DNA from 2 places in the Halomonas sp. 7T genome. Region 2 is predicted to be linked to the other one. Evidence: predicted binding sites of a transcription regulator. Region 2 holds the regulator's gene; the other holds the start of a gene.
The links. The regulator FNR, encoded in region 2, switches genes on or off when oxygen is low (the NO sensors DNR and NnrR bind a similar motif). The targets are predictions, from matches to a motif close to TTGATNTANATCAA.
Positions count from the first base shown of each region.

Region 1: a site for FNR is predicted at 1,796-1,809, ahead of ppk2 (polyphosphate kinase 2). Genes of this name have one in related genera too.

Region 1 covers NZ_CP087112.1:3,080,922-3,085,471, forward strand. Annotated here, with positions in the region: gene LOS15_RS14430 (hypothetical protein) at 1-640, opposite strand, end outside; gene LOS15_RS14435 (hypothetical protein) at 821-1,570, shown strand; gene ppk2 (polyphosphate kinase 2) at 1,879-2,961, shown strand; gene LOS15_RS14445 (histidine phosphatase family protein) at 3,108-3,683, shown strand; gene LOS15_RS14450 (pirin family protein) at 3,789-4,550, shown strand, end outside.
Region 2 covers NZ_CP087112.1:2,462,862-2,467,411, reverse strand. Annotated here, with positions in the region: gene LOS15_RS11540 (cation:proton antiporter) at 1-470, shown strand, start outside; gene ttcA (tRNA 2-thiocytidine(32) synthetase TtcA) at 593-1,504, shown strand; gene fnr (fumarate/nitrate reduction transcriptional regulator Fnr) at 1,491-2,243, opposite strand; gene hemN (oxygen-independent coproporphyrinogen III oxidase) at 2,302-3,729, opposite strand; gene LOS15_RS11520 (sulfite exporter TauE/SafE family protein) at 3,905-4,550, opposite strand, start outside.

The DNA.
Region 1 (4,550 bases), 620 kb from region 2:
AAATAGAGGTTTTGCGTTTTTTAGCTTGGTGTGAGTATCGCCCCGGCTCATGGTGCGCAATGACCCCTACATCGACCAGCTTCTTCAGTTGCCTATCTATGCGAGAGCGTGACATCCCCGTAAGAACGCGCATTTTTGATATTCCAAGGCTGGTTATGACACCTGGCGTATCAGCATGAGCTAGCAATACCATGAGTAGCCATCGGTTAGGTAAGGTCAACCTTGAGCGGCGTCGACGCCCATCTCTTACCAAATCCTTCGTTCTATTTTCAGCAGACAGTAGGGTCGTTTTTGTGAGTGTGGCTATTTCTTCTGCATGGTGCGTAGAAGACGATGGGCTCTTCTGTAGTGCCTTCACAAGCTTTGCTGACAAACGATAACGCGAAGCTGGCCTCCCTGGCCCTTTGATAGGTAGGCGCTCAATTTCAATGAACTGTTCTTGCCTGTCACCGTACTTATCAATGAGTACCTCCCAAGCTCGGCGACCTTGCGCATACGTTAGGCCTAGGCGAGTAAAGAGGGTTTGCAAAGGGCAGTCGATACTCTTTTCAAGACCAATAACTGATGCCCACTGCATCAGTAGCCAACGCGCTTCAGGCGTTAATCGAGCATCTCTGTAGGTCAGTATTGTTGCATTCATAGCAAGCAATATACGGCAGTTTATAGAAAATAAAAATCCGGTATTGCGGACTATATAAACAATTATTTATTACATTGTTATACTACGTTGTAACTTTACACTGTAATATGCTTTTGCTTTAGCGATGAAGCATGGTTTTTTACGAATTTTTGCTTCCACTTTTCTTTATAGGTTCTGCTGATGACACGACCGTTTGAATGGGTTGATGTGGGGGATCTTGAGCAATTTAATTGGATTGCAAATTACTTAGTGCGCAAATCAACGGCGGGATTACTACCTAGCGCGTTGACAACAACTCTCAACCAATACGGCGTGCAACAAACGGTTTACATGTTAGGGGACGTTCTAGACACTGCCGTTTTTCGGGAGCTAAGTCGCCGTATGCAAGCTAATTGGAATGTGCGCAAGCATCGCAAAAAGCATGGCAATCCCGTATCAATCCAAATGTCCAAAGAGGCTCAAAGGCAATTGAAAGCCTTGGCTAAAAAAAGCGGTCAATCTCAGGTGGAGACGCTTGGCCAAGTCATCAGCAATGCAGTACATGAGCAAAAGCAAGACACGGAAAAATATAAAAAAGAAAAAGAATCATTTTTGTTGAAGCTGGAAAAGCAAAAGAAGGAGGCTAATCAGATCAAGAGTGTTTTAAGTAAAGCTGTTGAGGACTTGCAAAAAGCCCTGTCTGAAGAAATAGATCACCGCTGCAGATATGAAGCGCTAGTAGGTAAATTGGACAACGCAGTGATTGATAGCGAAGCGATAAAGGCATACTGCGATTCAGTAACAAAGCGCGTTGCGGAAGTAGAGCTGGAGCTTGGTAAATTGCAATTAATGCGTATGAGGGTAGGACCTTCGCTAAATGAACGGATGCACAAATTTATTCTGTTTCATGGGGGGGACGGTTTGGGGAATAGAAGTGGCCATAGTCAGTGATGCAGAACAAAAGAGCGGAGGCTGCAATCGATACTTTCAGTATGGTCTTCGTTTTGGGTCTTCCCTAACGCTAGTTGGGTAGTGTATTGGGTAGTAATTGCATATTTTTTGTGTTTATTTTGTTTTAATATATTGATTTTAAATGGTTTTTTACTTTTATTCTATTTTAAGATTCAAAATATTGAGTGATATAACAATGCACACAAGTGTTTTCGTTGGTAGTTGTTGACGCGTATCACTATCAACTTAGTCAGCACCTAATAAAATATTGCCCCTGCTATCGTCAAACCAAACAAGAGAGAAGGGCAATGGTCAAAGCGAGCCTCGATAATAAAACGACAGCCACGCCATCTGAAGGGCAACCCTCATGGGTAGATGAATTTAGCGTTGTGAAGAAGACCCACGGTGCCCAAGAGGCGCAGGCCGTCGCCATTGCCGATATATTGGGGTTAAAAGGCCCGCTGCCTGAGCCTCATGAAGAAACGCTAAAAGCGGTTGCTGATATTATTGAAGGTGCGTCATTGGATGACGTAGCTGAGCTGAAAAAAGCACTGCTGCATTGGAAACAGTTCGAAAAAGGCCGCACGGTTTCAAAGGATGAAGCGTTAGTCGACGATTGGCGCTCTGCGCCGTACCCCTATAAGAATCGGCTGTCTCGTAAAACGTACGAAAAGCAGAAATACTACCTTCAAGTGGAATTGCTAAAGCTCCAAGCGTGGATTAAAAAAACGCGTCAGCGTGTCGTTATTATCTTTGAAGGTCGTGATGCTGCAGGAAAGGGCGGCACTATTAAGCGCTTTATGGAGCATTTAAACCCGCGTGGCTCCCGGGTCGTAGCGCTTGAAAAGCCGACAGAAACCGAGCAGGGGCAGTGGTACTTCCAGCGCTACATTAAACACTTGCCAACGCACGGTGAACTCGTTCTGTTTGACCGCTCCTGGTACAACCGGGCGGGCGTTGAGCGGGTCATGGGTTTTTGCACCGACCAGCAGCATCAGGACTTTTTACGTCAAGCGCCTGAACTTGAGCGCAACTTGGTGGGCAGCGGAGTGCACATCATCAAGTTCTGGTTTTCGGTCAGTCGTGAAGAGCAGCAGCGTCGTTTTAAAGAGCGTGAACTACATCCACTCAAACGTTGGAAGCTGAGCCCGATTGATTTGGCATCGCTGGAAAAATGGGATGAGTACACGGCAGCTAAAGAGACCATGTTTTTCCATACGGATCACTCCGAGTGTCCTTGGGTGGTCATCAAGTCAAACTGCAAAAAACGTGCGCGTCTCAATGCCATGCGCTACGTGTTAAATGCTTTCGATTATGAAGGTAAAGATATTAATAACATTGGGGCAACTGATCCCTTGGTAGTAGGTCGCGCTGAGTTTTCAAACAGCTAAAGCCCCGTGGGGGCCTCGGTTCATAGGTAGGCAGTGCAAGGCTAGCATCTAGTGCTACTGTTAACTTAGCACCCAACTAGCTTTGCCGCTGGTACTAGCAACACGCTAGACAATGGTGCTTCTACCTTGATCGAGGATGCCCTGCCATGCTGATGTTGCGCTACCTCTCTTTCGTTCTACTGCTCTGTATGCTGAGCATTCTGCCCCTCACCACCTACGCCAACACCGCTACCTGGCAAGCCCTCCAAGAAGGCGGCTTGGTGATTTTAATGCGTCATGCGCTGGCGCCAGGCATTGGCGACCCGCCTGCGTTTAAGCTTGAGGTGTGTGATACCCAGCGCAATTTATCAGCAGAGGGGCGCGCCCAGGCAACGTCGGTTGGGCAAGCGTTTCGTGATAGGCGGATACCTATTGAGGCGGTGTACTCATCGCGCTGGTGCCGTGCGCTGGAAACCGCTGAACGTTTAGCTTTAGGAGCGGTAGAGCCAACGCCATGGCTAGACTCATTTTTCCGTAATGTCAGCGAACGCGAGGCACGCACTCAGGCCATGCGCGCTGCCATTCTGGCGTGGCAAGGGCCGGGCAATCTGATGTTGGTCACCCACCAGGTCAATATCACCGCGCTGATTGGCGGTGTGGTGCCGTCCGGCGATATGGCCGTGGTGCGTCCAGAGGGGCAAGAGGTCGTTGTCGTAGGTACGCTGAGCCTTAGCCGAGAGTAAGGCTGCATCATCGTCTTCAATTTCTTTCATTAAATCGGGGCAAATTATTCGCTCCTCATCGCTATGCTGAGGTTTTACGCTGGGCGTATTGATAAGGAGAGCGTTATGTCATCAACCCATACTCAATCCGTTCGCCGTGTGGTCGCGCAGCATCCTGCCCATCGGGATGATATCGGTGATTTGGTCACCCGTCGGCCGCTGCCGGGACCGGGGTTGGATCAGCTTGATCCGTTTCTGTTTTTGAATCACCACGGCCCGCAGGTTTACCCGGCAAACAATCAGGGGCTTCCCTTTGGGCCGCATCCGCACCGTGGGTTTGAAACGGTGACGTTTATTTTGGACGGTTCGCTGGCCCATGCTGATAGCGCCAAGCACCAAAGCGTAATTCACGCAGGTGGCGTGCAGTGGATGACCGCAGGCAGCGGTATCGTGCATGCAGAGATATCGCCCCCTGAGTTTCTGCGCGAGGGCGGGCCGCTTGAAATCCTGCAGCTGTGGGTCAATCTGCCGTCACGCCTAAAAATGAGCGAGCCGCGCTATGTGGGCTTGCAGCAGGAGGGCATTCCCGCGGTTCCTCTGGCGGGCGGCGGTACGCTCAACCTTATTGCCGGGGAGTGGCAGGGGCAGTCAGGCCCTATCGAGTCGCTGACAGGCATATTTATGTCCACGCTTGCGCTGCCTGCGGGTACGCATGAGCAGCTGCCCGTGGCTCCTGGGCGGCAGGTGTTTCTATACGTGGTGAGTGGCAACGTGACGGTGGGCGGCGAGCCTGCTAAGGCGCACCATTTAATTGAGGTCGACCGTGACGGTGAAAGCCTAAGCATTGAGGCGGCGAGCGATGCGCGCCTGCTGTTTGGTCATGGCGAA
Region 2 (4,550 bases):
ATCTCAATGTTTCCGCGCTTTTAACAGCGATGATTGCAGGTTTTGTAATCGTCAATGTCTCTTCACATCACACGCGCTCCTTTAGCGAAATAGAGCAAATTGAGTGGCCGTTTTTGGTCTTTTTCTTTGTATTAGCGGGTGCAAGCCTCAACTTGGCCCACTTAAGCTCAGCATTGGGGCTGGTTGCTGCGTATATCGTTTTGCGTAGCATTGGGCGCTATATAGGAGGTTATCTAGGAGTATTGGCCATGCGTCGGCGTGAGCCGAGCTTAAATACCGATATTGGCCTTGCGCTGCTGCCGCAGGCAGGGGTCGCAATGGGGATGGCATTGTTGGCTGCTGAGCGTTTTCCTGATCAAGGACGGCTAATTGTGGCAACGGTGGTCACCTCGACGATCGTTTTTGAGCTATTTGGTCCGCTACTGGTCAAGCGCACTGTCACCAACTCAGATCAACACAATACGCATTGATCAACGTTCGGTTATCCGGCGCCATTGCGTTAAAGATAACGCTACGGGTTTGTATTGGGTGAACGTTGTTATAATTGTTAGAATATGTGTCGCTCTCTCTAACCTCGGCAGTGTTTACTATCATGCAACAACCTGATCATTTTGACCCCGCAACGACAGATACGATTTTAGCTGGCAAACAGCTGAATTCGTCTGAGCTTCACGACGCTAAACAGAAGCGCGAATTCAATAAGTTGCAGAAACGTCTGCGCCGTGAGGTGGGGAACGCCATCATTGATTATCAGATGATTAATGAAGGCGACAGGGTAATGGTATGCCTGTCAGGTGGTAAAGATAGCTACACCATGCTTGAGATTTTGCGCAACCTGCAGCGTAACGCTCCGGTGAACTTCTCACTGGTGGCGGTGAATATGGATCAAAAGCAGCCAGGGTTTCCAGAGCATATCCTACCGCGCTATTTAGAGAAGCTAGGTGTGGAATACCATATCCTAGAGCGGGATACCTACTCCGTGGTAAAGGAGAAAACGCCCGAAGGTAAAACCACCTGCGCGCTCTGCTCACGTTTGCGCCGAGGGTCGCTGTATGGCTTTGCTGAAGAAATTGGGGCTACCAAGATCGCGTTGGGTCATCACCGTGAAGATATTTTAGAAACGCTGTTTTTGAATATGTTTTTTGGCGGGACTTTAAAAGCCATGCCGCCTAAGCTGCTATCCGATGATGGAAAAAATATCGTTATTCGCCCGCTTGCTTACTGTAAAGAGGCAGACATAGCCGAGTTTTCACGACTGATGGCGTTTCCCATCATTCCGTGTAACTTGTGTGGTTCACAGCCTAATCTTCAGCGACAGGTTGTTAAAGACATGCTGGCCGAGTGGGATAAAAAGCATCCTGGACGGCTGGAAAGTATGTTTAAAGCAGTCACAAATGTGACGCCTTCCCAGCTCGCCGACCGTCAACTATTTGATTTTGAAAACCTGGAAGACAAACAAGCCGCAATGATGGCCGGACGAATCCAAGCCTTCAACGTGGTATAGACGTCTGTTCGTCTTCTTCGGCCAAGATAATTAACCGTTGCATGTCGAGGATATTAATTTCACGTCCTGACACGGCTACCACGGCTTGTTGCTGAAAACGGCTAAGAATCCGGCTAACAGTCTCCACGGCTAAGCCTAGGTAATTACCTAGATCCGCCCGAGACATAGAGAGCCGGAAGCTGAAGGGCGAGTACCCACGGCGGCGAAAGCGGTCTGAAAGGGTAATTAAAAAGCTGGCGAGCCGCTGATCAGCGGTTTTGCGTGACAACAAACGCATCATGCGCCGATCATCCTTTAGTTCTTTGCTCATGCTCCGGTAGAGCTGTCCCCGCAATTCGGGCAGCTCTTCAGAGAGCGTATCCAGGCGGTCGAAAGGAATTTCGCAAACGGTGGTGGTTTCCAGAGCAATAACGCTGCCGGGGTAATAGTTTTCATCGATACCGTCTAACCCCACCAATTCGCTGGGCAGATAAAAATTGGTGAGCTGATCATTGCCATTACCTTCACTGGTAACCTGTTTAAGGCTACCTGAGCGCACGGCATAGACACTGGTAAACGGGTCTTCCTGACGAAACAGAGATTCGCCTTTTTTAAGCGGCGCGCGACGGCGGATAATTGCATCGAACTGCCCCATATCCTCAAGCTCCAGGGCCAGCGGTAGGCACAACGAACTAAGACTGCAGGTTTGACAGCGCGCTTCTTGCAGCAGTGAACGTCGGGAGCTGGCTTGGTGAGGCATGTAATTCTCCATTTATCATTTGCCATGATAGGCGCCAGACAAAAGCGCCTCAATAGGGTCACATAATCTTTGAGTAACGCTGAGATGATTGACCTGGTAAATAAGCATCGAAAGCCATGGCAATATGACGAATAAGCAGTCGGCCAGTGTGTGTGGCGCTCAAAGAGAGGCCATCACGCATCAGCAAACCGTCCTGCTCTGCCGCGTTAAGCTGCTCAAGAACCGGGGAGAAATAGTCAGCAGCATCAATTCCCCAGCGCTGGCCTATCGCAGCTAAATCAATTCGCATATCGCACATTAAGCGTTCAATAACATCTCGACGTATTAGGTCATCATGATTTAATCGTAAACCTTTTTCAGTCGCTAGCCTACCTTGATCTAACGCTGTCTCAAAGTGCTCAAGAGAAGTAGGGTTTTGCGCATAGACGTCATCCACGCGAGAAATGGCTGAAACACCAAGTCCTACCAAGTCGCACTGGGCGTGGCTGGAGTAACCTTGAAAATTGCGCTGCAGCGAGCCGTTACGCTGTGCAATCGCCAAGCTATCATCTGGCCGAGCAAAATGATCCATCCCAATATGTACATAGCCTGCATTGCTCAGCATCTCAATAGTGGTATGCAAAATAGCGAGTTTTTCATCGGCGCTTGGTAGGTCTTCTTCGTTAATACGCCGCTGGGGCGCAAAGCGGGCGGGCATGTGGGCGTAGTTAAACACTGATAGTCGTGCAGGGTTGAGTTCTATGACTTGGCGAAGCGTATCGGCAAAGCTCTGTTCAGTCTGGAAGGGGAGACCATAGATCAAATCCAGATTGAGGGAGCGAAAGCTCAGTCGATGAGCTTCATCCATCAGTGTTTCGGTGAGCACCCGTGGCTGCACGCGATTGATCGCTTTTTGTACCTGTGGGTTTAAATCCTGTACGCCAAGACTCAGCCGATTAAAGCCCAACGACTGCAAGTGGCGAAGGGTAAAAACATCGGCTTCCCGTGGGTCAATTTCAATGGCGTAGTCACGATCAGGCGACATGGATAAACCAAAGCGCGCATCAAGGCGGTCAATCAGATCGCTCATTTGGGAGAGCGAAAGAAACGTTGGTGTACCGCCGCCCCAATGCAACTGTTGCACTGGTCGATGGGTATCTAAATGGCGAGCAGTTAAGACCATTTCACGGTCGAGCCTAGATAAGTACGGCTCTGCCAGCTGCGTATTCTTGGTCGCAATTTTATTGCAGGCGCAGTAGAAGCAAATTTTGCGACAGAAAGGCACGTGTACATAAAGTGAGAGTGGCCGCTGGTGGTGATTACTGCGTTCTAGCGCTTGGGTAAAGTCGTCTGCGGTGAACTGCTCATGAAAAGCGAGTGCCGTAGGGTAAGAGGTGTAACGTGGGCCGCTTTTGTCATAACGGCGTAGCAGCGCCTCGTCCCAGGCAGTGGCCGAAGGCGCTGCAAGTGTAGGGTGTGAAACGGCAGCAGTGGCTTGTGCACGCATGGAAGGCGCTCCAGGGTTTAAAAGCAAGGTGTCACCAAGCTTGAATAGCAAGATTTCAAAAGCAACAGGGGATAACAGGTGTTTATGCCTGGCAAACAGGCTTAAACGCTGTTAAATGCTAGAACAAGCAAACCATGAAAGCGTTGAGCTATATCAAGTAATGCGTGCCGGGGTGTTAAGGGGTGCTATGCCCCACCAGCGTCCATAATTGCCATACTGCAAAACCAATAATTGTCAGTGCAGCAATGCTACGAGTGGCCGGGTGGCGTATTAGCTGGCTAAGCTGCTGGGCGGCTAAGCCTGTTGCGAGTAGGGCAGGTAGGGTGCCTAATCCAAAGGCGCCCATGAGTAGCGCGCCTTGAAGCGGGTCGGCAATCGCGAGACTCCAGGTAAGCATGGAATAGACCAGACCGCAGGGAAGCCAGCCCCATAATGCGCCAAGGGTAAACGCTTGAGGAAGATGTACAACAGGCATTAAACGGCGCCCCAGCGGCTCTATGTAGCGCCAAAGGTATCGTCCGATGGCTTCGACCTTCAGCAGGCCTTTCCACCAGTTGGCGATATACAGCGCCATTAAGATTAGCATGAGCGCAGCAAATCCCTGCAGTGCAATGCGAGCGGTAGGCGAAAGGGAAATAAACGTCCCTAAAGCGGCCACGATAGCGCCCGCCACCATGTAGCTGAGGATCCGGCCAGCATTATAGCTGAGCAGAAGTCCCCCCATGCGGGCGGGATGGCGCATGCTTGGCGGTACGGCGAAGGTGAGAGCGCTCATAATGCCGCCGCACATGCCAATGCAGTGGGCGCCCCCCATCAAACCA